2 regions of the Paenibacillus sp. Marseille-Q9583 genome follow, and region 1 is predicted to be linked to the other one. Evidence: riboswitches for the same ligand, from Rfam matches in the RefSeq annotation. Region 1 holds a riboswitch; the other holds the start of a gene.

Region 1 (5,548 bases):
CGAGCTTACCTGGTGTTTCTAGTACGCCAAGAGCGATCGGATTTGCACTGACGACGAACAACCCTTTAACAGCATGGATCAGCGGCTCAACGGTGCTAAGATCTTCGATGCTGCCAAAGAAGTTAGGTGATTGCATCAGTACTGCAGCCGTATCACTATCAATGGCCTCAGCAAGCTTAGCCTGATCGGTAACACCGTCTCTATAGTCAATCTCCACTACTTCAAGACCCCAAGCATTAGCCGATGTGCGTAACACTTGGCGCGCTTCTGGATGAACGGTGCGTGAGACAATTAATTTTTTGCGTTTGGTAGCACCAGCTGCGAGGACGGCTGCTTCGGATAATGCGGTTGCGCCATCATACATGCTGGCATTGGCTACTTTCATACCGGTTAGTTCGCAAATGTAGGATTGGAATTCGAAGATCGCTTGCAGTTCGCCTTGGCTGATCTCCGGTTGATAAGGGGTGTAAGCAGTATAGAATTCTGAACGGGAAATGACATGGTTGATCACCACAGGGATGTGATGGTCGTATAATCCGGCGCCGAGGAAGCTGGCGTGCGAATCGAAGTCAGCATTTCGGTCAGCGAGACCTTTCATATGACGTAGCAGGGCGTACTCATCGAGTGGTTCAGACATCGGCATAGTGCCTTGATAACGGACGGCTTCAGGAATATCGGAGAACAGCTCATCTATGGACTGAATCCCGACGGCTTCCATCATCTCTACGCGGTCCTGTGCTGTCATGGGCAGATAACGGTGCTTCATTAAGGTCTCACTCCTTGGCTTTTTTTAGAAAGTACAATTTTCACGCTATACTTTATCCTTCTATTTCTCGCTTAAAGCTAACCGTCCTAATATGGATGCTAAAGGCGTTTATACTTGTAAAAAGGGGCCTTAATCACGACAGCCTTAAGCTGCTTGCCGCGTATCTCTACGAATACCTCTGTGCCAATTTCACTGTAAGCTGTATCAAGCAAAGCTAATCCCAGGTTGCGTTTGAGCGTTGGTGATTGAGTTCCAGTTGTGACCTCTCCGATTTTGATGCCGTCCGCATAGACTGGATAATGGGAGCGTGGAATGCCTCGATCAATCATTTCTAGACCAACAAGGCGGCGGGGAAGACCGGCTTCTTTTTGCTGCACTAACGCATCACGACCGATGAAGTCTGCTTTGTCCAGCTTTACGAAAAACTGAATCCCTGCTTCAAGAGGCGTGATGTCAGCCGACAGCTCCTGACCGTACAGTGGCAGTTTTGCCTCAAAACGCAGCGTATCACGAGCGCCCAGTCCAGCAGGTGTTAATCCGTGAGGAGCGCCAACTGCGAGAAGGCCGTTCCATAACGTTGCTGCCCCATCCAGTGGAGCGTAAATTTCGAAGCCATCTTCACCGGTATAACCCGTACGGGAGATCAGTACTTCTACACCGCAGACGGTTGCGAGTTCGATGAAGTGGAAAGGCTTGAGCGTTGAGATCGGTGCATCAGTAACTTCTGCGAGTATGGTCTCTGCCAGCGGACCTTGCAAGGCGAGCAAAAGCGTCTCGTCAGAGACATTAGTGAGTGTGACTTCATCGAATTCAGAGGTCAGATGCTCTTGCAGCCACTGGAAGTCCTTATCGATGTTGGAGGCATTTACGACAAGCATATAACGGCCTTCACTTAGTCGATACACGAGCAAATCGTCGACCACACCGCCGTTTGGATAACAGAGCAGCGTATATTGTGCCGCACCATCGGTAAGGCGGCTGACATCGTTGGTCGTCATTTTTTGTAAAAAGGCTTCAGCGCCGCTTCCGATCACCATGAATTCACCCATATGCGATACATCGAACAGTCCAGCCTGCTGGCGAACAGCCTCATGCTCCTTCACGATACCTGTAAACTGTACTGGCAGCTCCCAACCGCCAAAATCAATGCACCTGGACTCCGCATAGGCGGAATAGAGATCATAAAAAGGCGTTCTTTTCAAAGCATCCATGTCGTCACTCCCCTAGTCTGATTACATACGAAAAAAAGGACAGGCAGAAGCAATCATGCATAAATGCACTAATCGCTTTCTGCTCTGTCCTTTGTACCTGAGAGTTACCCTGCGTAACTAACCTGCAAGTTTCCCCGTTGGTGACCTGACGCACTCAGCCTCGCGTCTGATGCTCTCCAGAGGTACGTCCGACAAAGGTCCTTTTGCCTGAGAGATTCACCCCTGTTAGGGCTTACTCCTTCGGCGCCGTCTTCAAGTGAGACAGTCTCTCCCTATGCCATCATCCGCAACTGTATTTGTTTCAAATATAAGAAAGTATATGTTTCACATTATACATTATCCTTATATTTCTTCGAGAAACGGTTATCGTCTATAAAAAAGACGACATCGTCGTTTCTTCTTGTATGTCTCCATTAAACGGGTATAGGAGGGCGCTGTCAACAAGAAAAAGTCAAAAAAACGACAAATTTATTTTACTGTTAGTAACATTGACATTATGCTCCGGGATCACTTAGGCTATAACTAAATTTAGAATTCCAATTTGGAAATGAGGCGGCTTGAAATGAGTGAAGTTTTAGATAACCTTCTTTACAGCGAAGAGCATGAGTGGGCACAGCAAGTGGAAGGACGCGTAGTACGTGTTGGGATTACGGATCATGCTCAGCATTTGTTAGGCGATATCGTGTTTGTGGAATTTCCAGAAGTGGGTTCGGCCATTTCAGCTGGCGACAGCGTAGGTAGTATCGAATCCGTTAAGACCGTATCGGAACTCTATTCACCCGTTTCTGGGAAGGTTACCAAGATTAATGATGGTTTAGAAGCTAGTCCAGAGCTAATTAATGATAAGCCGTATGGTGAAGGTTGGATTTTTGAAATTGAAGTGGACGGAGAGTATGCTGATGCTGTAAAAGGACTGCTAGATGCAGCCGGATATCGTGCATTGGTAGGAGAGTAATTGGGTTTTTTCAGTGTATATTAATTTCATTGCATGTGATATTTGAAGCAGCAAGTTTCCGTTTTTGGGGACTTGCTGTTTGGTGTTTTTATATAGATAGTGGTGGTGATTTTTGCGTTAAATACTGGTATTATTTGGAATTATGGGGTTTTATTTAAAAGCGAATCTACTGGTTGTGGAATTAGGGGAAACCTCCCTTATTTTAGACGAATATAGGGTGACACTAAGGGTTTTAGGGAATTCTTCCCTAAAATTTCAGTGAAAAGGCTATTTCTGACTAAATAGGGTATTAATCAGGGAGTATTTCCGTAATAAATAGTGGCGAGCCCATTTTGGTATGTTGATAAGCAGATTCGCTCCCGCACAGAGCTAGCTACTGTAACTAGCTCTGAGTAAAACATTTTTTATGCACCCTCTTGAAGCTGTCGAAGCACAATGATCTCTACACGGCGGTTCTTTTGTTGACCTGCTGCCGTTGTATTATCCGCGGTGGGCTGGGTATCAGCATAACCTGCGTATTGAAAATTGTCGGGATTCAATCCCTCCCGATCTAAGAAAAAGCGAAGCACTGACAGCGCACGAGCACCAGATAGCTCCCAGTTGTCGTTATAGTGAGAAGTCGAAGATACTGGAGTATTGTCGGTATGTCCTTCAATGCTGATCTTTGCGCCGATATCGCTGAATAAGCCAGATAACTGCTGAAGAGCAGGGAGGGCTGGAGACTTCAGGTCTGCCTTACCTATATCGAAGAGAAACCGGTCACTGAGTGTGATTTCTATCCCCTGCGGTTTGTCGGCAACAAAAATTTGTTCTCCGAGATTATTTTCCTCTACATAGTTCGTGATCACACCCATTAATTCAGCAAGTTTAGCCTCTTGTTCTCGAAAAGCAAGTTCACGTGCCGAAGGTGTTTCGTTCTCCGTTTGTTCAGCAGATCCATCATTCGGTCTCGCAGTTGCAGCTGCATTCCCATTCCCGTCTGTACTTTCCGGTTTGTTCTCAGTTGATTTCCCAGCATCTAAAATGCCGTTCCCACCCTCAAGGACAGTGCTGCCAGACTTGAAGGTCTCGGATAACGAGCCTGTCACGATGTTATATTTGTCAGTATCCAGGCTGCTCATCGCATACAATATAACGAAAAAAATAAGTAAAAGTGTAATTAGATCAGCATAAGTAATCATCCAACGGTCGCGGCTTTCCCGAGTCTCTACACGCCGTTTGCGCCGGTCTCTTTGTCTCATAAAAGACCTCTAGTTTCTGAACGGTCATTCGTGTCCGTGTCTGAGATGAATGAGTTCAGTTTTTTACGCACCAGCAAGGGGTGATCCCCGTTCTGCAAAGAAAGAATGCCGACGAGCAGCATTTCCATACTATGTAGCTGGCTTTGACTGCGGGATTTGATTTTGGAAGCGATGGGTAAAAATATTAAATTAGCGATGGCAACACCGTACAGTGTTGCGGTAAATGCCACTGCGATAGATGTGCCCAGATTTGACGGATCTGTAAGGTTGCCAAGTACACGGATGAGCCCCATCACCGTCCCGATAATTCCCATCGTTGGTGCATATCCACCTGCAGCTTCAAAAATCTTAGCATAGTTCTCATGCTTCAATTCTTTAGCATCCATTTCTAATTCAAGAATCTGTCTTACCTGCTCAGGATCAGTACCGTCTACAATAAGAAGTAGACCTTCACGTGTAAAAGGGTCCGGATGTTCTTCAGCTTGTTTTTCTAACATTAAAACGCCGCCGCGCCGGGCCAAGGTTGCCATTGCAATGAGTTCTTCTGCTTTTTCTACATCACGATCAGGGTTGCTACCGAAAGCCATGCGTAGTGCTGCTGGAATGGAGCGCAGCTTAGATGCCGGGAAGCTGATCATAACGGCGGCAAACGTACCCCCGAACACAATCAAAGCTGCATTAAGCTGCAGCAGTCCTGAGAGGCTTCCGCCTTCCCAAAGATAGCCGCCGATTAACGCAGCCAGTCCAGCCAATAGACCGATTATTGAGGTAATATCCATGCTTCAAGCTCCTAACATTTCTATGTATTATGGTTTGCAACGATCTAGTCAACACTGTATAATGAACGGGAACACATATTCTTATCTTCCATATTTTTTAATTATAAGAAAGTATAAGTTTCACGTTATACTTTAATCCTTATAATTCTCGCACAAACGCTTAACGTCTTTTAGAGACACCAAAGGCGATTTAGCTTGCCATCGTATGGAGAGAGAACATTCAGACAACAATTATAATATATTAATCTAGTTTAGACGATAGAGGGGAGACGGGCAAATGAGTGATATTGTCGTCAGTACAAAGACTTTTGAATTGGAGTCCGAGTATACACCCCAGGGCGATCAGCCTCATGCCATAGAGGAATTACTACAAGGCATCCGGCAGGGCAAGAAGCACCAGACGCTGCTGGGCGCGACGGGTACGGGTAAGACGTTTACCGTTGCACAAGTTATTTCCAAATTAAACCGCCCGACGTTAGTTATTGCGCACAACAAGACTTTGGCTGCCCAATTGGCCAGTGAGTTTAAGGAGTTTTTTCCGCATAATTCGGTAGACTATTTCGTCAGCTACTACGACTATTACCAACCAGAGGCGT
Region 2 (5,548 bases), on a different contig from region 1:
GACTTCGCCTTTTTCACTAAATAAAACTGCTTTCGTACTTGTGGTTCCGATATCTATACCTAACATATAGTTAGTCATTTTGCTGCACTACTCCTTTCGAGAGCATTTGTTGCGATATCCATAGGTCTTCTACTTTTCCTTGAACATCATCAAAATTGTCATGTAAGGACTTACTCATGAGGTCTCTATCTTTTGTTTGGATCGCTTCAATATAAAGCCCATGATTTTTTATAATCCGTGTAAAGTCTTCATATTTTTCTTTGAAACGCTTACGCATCGACAAAAGAATGAAGCTTTCCATAACGGGTTTTAAATTATTCCAGATCATCAGGATGTATGAATGATTAACTGCTCGAATAATCGTTTCATGGAACAAGACATCTTGATATGAAAATTCATCAGCATCACTATATTTGATTGCGACCTTCATCATTTCTAGTATTTTACTAAGTTCCTTTATTAATTCATTAGTGTCTATCTTTACAATCCGTTCAAATACAAACGATTCTATGAGTAGACGGACATCATAAATCTCTTCTATTTCTTTTTCTGATAAACCAATAACAACGGCACCCATTCTTTCTAAACGGATGATATTTTCGGATGCCAGTATTTTTAACGCTTCACGGATTGGTGATCGACTTACAGCAAAATCCGCAGCTAATTTATTTTCCGATAATATGGTGCCGCTTTCAATCTCGCCGGAAATAATACGCATTCTAAGCTCGGAGGATACACGATCACCAGCAGAGGCTTTTGAAAGCCATTTGGAGGGATATAGAAATCCATTTGATTCGGTCATAAATTCACCTCTTAATTAATCTGGTATACTTGTATACAAGTATTATATTCTAAATATTTAATTTTGCAAGCGATTTCATGAATTGGGGTTTGTCATGCACAGGATTCAAATAGTATTCCTGTCTGCAATTTTTTAAAAATGTCAGATCGGACTGACCCCAAAGGCCTATGGGATATTGTTCAGGTGGTTCGAGAACGCCTCTCTGGTTAAATTTAAAAAGGCATCAATCGCGGGCGTTAATCGGTGTCTTAATGATCTGGATGATGGCGACCTGGAGCATTTCGCCGGCTCAACAATTAAATCTTGTCACCTTAGTGCCCATTCACCTGATATTGCCTTAAGTGTGAACACCTCTTTTATTCAGTTTGGATTTGCGCTTGGCTCTGGTTTAGGTGGCCTTGTGATTAGCCACTCCTCCATCCTTCACTTGAATTGGTTAGGACTAGGGGTTGTAAGTATAGCTTTACTGCTGGCCCTTCTGCTGTTCACGAAGATGAATAGTCAATAGAAACTGCCGGATATAGATTTTATTTCAAATATTCAAGAATATGGAGTTTGGTATGCTTAATATTTATATGATATGAGGTTTGATTTCGTTGATAAGGTTACCATAATCCATATGAAACATTCTCCTTTTCGGTGTTTCAGTAATCGATCAGGTAATTGTTGTATTTAAAAATAGTTTCCTGGTTGAAGAAGTGATACATAAACTTACCGCTTGCCACCGCGCGGTAAGCTTTATCATAAGTGACGCCAATTTCAAAACCTACTTCCCATCTGGTAGAATAGGGAAAACTATATTTCTATATTCTAGTAAATTGATTATAGGTTTGGGGAGGTAGACATGAATAAAGAGCTAATTGCACAGCTGGCACAGTGGCATGAAGATGATGAACATCAGAAGATAGTTGATACCCTGATGGAGATTTCACCAGAGGACAGAGATTACGAGGTGACCAGCAGTCTGGCAAGAGCGTATAACAATCTGGGACGTTATGAAGAGGCGCTTGAACAGTTTGCGATGATTGCACAACAGGGGCAGGATGACCCGTTGTGGCATTTTCGTGTAGGGTATTCCTACTATTATCTGAATCGGTATGAGGAAGCAGTGAGAGTGCTGGGTATCGCCCATGACCTCGATCCTGACGACGAGAATACGGCCATGTTACTGAACCTCAGCCAGCGCAAGCTACGCAAAGACCACCACGCCGCGGCCAGACGGGTAATTAAAGATTCGCATAATGATCCGAGGACGGAAGCAACTCCTTTTGAAGGGATGGATTTCTCCTACTTTTGGGACGATAGCGATTATGCACTAAGACAATATGTCTCTGATCCGCCTGCGGATGAGCTGATTGCTTCTGTAGAAGAAGAGCTGGGTTACAAGCTTCCTGCATCCTATATCCGTCTGATGAAGGAGCATAATGGGGGAGTTCCTTACAATACTTGTTACCCGACGGAGGACGCGACCTCATGGGCTGAGGATCATATTGCGATTACAGGCGTTATGGGCATTGGGCGCGAGAAAAGTTATTCGCTCTGCGGAGATCTTGGCAGCACATTCATGATTGAGGAGTGGGGGTATCCTGACATCGGCGTGGTAATTTGTGACTGCCCTTCGGCAGGTCATGATGTCGTAATGCTGGATTACCGGAACTGCGGGAGGGACGGCGAACCCGAGGTGATTCATGTCGATCAGGAAGACAATTATGAGATTACGTTCCTGGCTGAAGACTTCGAGACATTTATCCGCGGGCTGGTGAGTGAGGAGGAATACGATACTTCTCAAGAAGATAAAGAAAAGGATCTGCGAAAAGTAGCCGTAGGCAAGTTCTCACCTTTGCTCGCGGAGCTGTGTAATCGTGTGTCCGAGGTTGATCAGCTTGAGCAGAAGATTCGTAATGTCTGTACTCGAATCGTTGAAGAGAAGGGACACTTTTCCTTTCATGCAGATGAGCTCTCTACTCTGATGTACGATGTGCAGTTCTGGCTGTACACAAGCTCTTATCCGAATACGAGCCATCAACAATATCTGGATGTGTATGAGAAGATAATCGCTTTTGGCGGCGAGTTCGGTCAAGGCGGGTATGCGCCCGGCTGGATCAGTGACTGGCTGGATGGGCGGATTCGGGAAGGGCTGATCGTTCAGGAGAACGGAGTGCTTCGCTTCACGGATCAAGCCCGCTTAGAGGTTATTGAACGGCTGGAAGTGGGAGCCGAAGAAGAGGACGTGACCTAAACCGGTCTCCCGCGCAGAGCTTGATTGATCACAACAGAAACATTGCGCAGAAAAGTATTGCTAGTAGGGGGATTTTTAGTCATAAAAAAGCCCGAAAAGCAGCACTTTTCGGGCGTGTTTTCTTTCGGGTCATTTCGTCATATCAAGGACGATTCGACCATTGATTTTGCCTTCTAACATAAGATCGTAGATCTCATTAATATCTTCTAGTTTACGTGTCTCAATAATGGTTTTTATTTTTCCTTCTGCAGCGAATTGTAATGTTTCTTGCAAATCTTTGCGAGTGCCGACAATTGATCCGACTACCTTTGTACCGTTTAATACCGTATCAAAGATCGGAACATCCATGGATTCAGGAGGCAGCCCAACCATGACGCAGGTACCGCCGCGGCGAATGGCCCGGTAGGCTTGATCGAATGCTTTTTTCGCAACCGCCGTACAAACGACACCATGCACTCCACCGATTTCTTTTTGAATCCAGTCTGCGGCATCTTCTTTTAATGCGTTTACGGTTTTGTCTGCACCAAGCTGTTTGGCAAGCTCCATCTTTTCATCCGACGTGTCGATGGCCACTACGTTCATTCCCATCACTTTTGCATATTGTACGCCAAGATGACCCAATCCTCCGATGCCGAAAATGGCTACCCACTCACCTGGTTTTACACCCGATACTTTCAAAGCTTTATAGGTCGTAACGCCAGCGCAAAATAAAGGTGCCGCTTCGATGAAGCTTAAATTATCAGGAACCTTCACTACATAATCGGCAGCTGCCACACAATATTCTGCATATCCGCCATCTACGGAATATCCAGAATTTTGCTGATCGAGACAAAGAGTCTCTCTTCCTGTAAGACAATACTCACAATGACCGCAGGCTGAGTACAGCCATGGAATTCCTACTCGGTCACCTACTTTTAAGTGTGTAACTCCTTCACCCATTTCTTCAATAACCCCAACGCCTTCATGTCCGGGAATAAGAGGGAGTTTCGGTTTGACGGGCCAATCGCCATGAGCAGCATGCAAATCAGTATGACACACTCCGCACGCCTGAATATGGACAAGGATTTCTTTGTGTCCGGGTTTTGGTTTAGGTACGTCTTGTAGCTCTAACTTTTCTTTGAATTTCTTTACTACAGCGGCTTTCATCAGCATACTCCTTTAGTTTTTTGCTTTTCAAAAAGTAGTATGTTCATGAGGCTAACTTTAAATTCTTGAGACTTTTATCACTGATTAACACTCACATCACAAGTAATATGTTAGAATATCAGAACAGCTTTACTGCGTTACCGCTTTATCAACTTCATAATTCACGAGCTATGATGGCTAAGGATTACACTTTAGCTGGAGCAGCTTCTGGAGAGACCGCGGAAATTCCGCGGCGCCGAAGGGTTCACAATCTCAGGCAAAAGGACAGAAGAGTACTGAATATATATTTGTCATGCTGATCGACATCAGTAGGCAAATATTATTTGATATTCTTACGATCTGGGAGATTGGATGACATCCAATCTCTCTTTTTTTATTCCAATTTATTGTACTCACAAGGGGGAACTAGGTATGGCACAACCAGAATTAAAGAGAGAGCTAGCTAATCGGCATGTTCAACTTATTGCTATTGGCGGCACCATCGGTACAGGATTATTCTTGGGATCAGGCAAGGCGATAGAGAAGGCAGGCCCATCCATCATGATCACGTATTTAATCGTGGGTATTGCTGTGTTTTTTGTGATGAGAGCACTGGGAGAGCTCCTATTATCTAAAGCGGGCTATCAATCGTTTACGGATATTGCTGAAGACTACCTTGGATCACGAGTCGCATTCATTACTGGTTGGACCTATTGGTTTTGCTGGATCATGACGGCTATGGCTGATGTCATCGCTGTTGGCGTATATGTACAATATTGGTTTGATATCCCGCAGTGGGTCCCTGCCATCGCCTGTCTAGTCGTGTTATTAGGACTTAATTTATTAACTGTAAAGAGCTTTGGGGAACTCGAATTTTGGTTTGCTTTAATTAAGGTAATTACGATTCTTGCCTTGATTGGTCTTGGAGTCATTTTGCTGATCATTGGGTTTAAGACGGATGCAGGATCGGTGACGATACGGAATCTATGGGAGCATGGGGGCTTTTTTCCAAACGGCATATCAGGCTTCTTATTTTCTTTTCAAATGGTTGTATTTGCTTATGTCGGTGTGGAGTTGGTGGGTGTGTCGGCAGCGGAAACAGCCGATCCGGAAAAAAATATCCCGTCGGCAATTAATAAAATTCCTTTACGGATTCTATTTTTCTATGTCGGCGCGCTTTTCGTCCTGCTATGCATTAACCCTTGGACGGAGCTTAGTCCGGCAGAGAGTCCTTTTGTAAAAACCTTTACTCTAGTAGGGATTCCAATAGCCGCAGGGATTATTAATTTTGTCGTATTAACTTCAGCCGCTTCCGCTTGTAACAGTGGAATGTTCTCGACAAGCCGAATTCTCTATAATTTGAGTAGAAATAACCAGGCGTC

What was found. A riboswitch is a leader RNA that binds a small molecule or an ion and turns the genes downstream of it on or off. The one in region 1 is predicted to bind glycine.
Region 2: another riboswitch for glycine. It lies ahead of ACWNM1_RS01750 (amino acid permease); the one in region 1 lies ahead of gcvT (glycine cleavage system aminomethyltransferase GcvT).

The regions. Positions count from the first base shown of each region.
Region 1 is NZ_CDRJTB010000028.1:45,123-50,670, forward strand. Features, by position in the region: gene gcvPA (aminomethyl-transferring glycine dehydrogenase subunit GcvPA) at 1-766, opposite strand, end outside; gene gcvT (glycine cleavage system aminomethyltransferase GcvT) at 865-1,977, opposite strand; glycine riboswitch at 2,163-2,261, opposite strand; gene gcvH (glycine cleavage system protein GcvH) at 2,540-2,932, shown strand; gene ACWNM1_RS14710 (flagellar motor protein MotB) at 3,337-4,173, opposite strand; gene ACWNM1_RS14715 (flagellar motor protein) at 4,170-4,952, opposite strand; gene uvrB (excinuclease ABC subunit UvrB) at 5,230-5,548, shown strand, end outside.
Region 2 is NZ_CDRJTB010000001.1:404,445-409,992, reverse strand. Features, by position in the region: gene gntK (gluconokinase) at 1-78, opposite strand, end outside; gene ACWNM1_RS01770 (GntR family transcriptional regulator) at 71-802, opposite strand; partial or broken gene ACWNM1_RS01765 (MFS transporter) at 1,039-1,310, shown strand; gene ACWNM1_RS01760 (SMI1/KNR4 family protein) at 1,647-3,041, shown strand; gene adhP (alcohol dehydrogenase AdhP) at 3,171-4,187, opposite strand; glycine riboswitch at 4,385-4,465, shown strand; gene ACWNM1_RS01750 (amino acid permease) at 4,599-5,548, shown strand, end outside.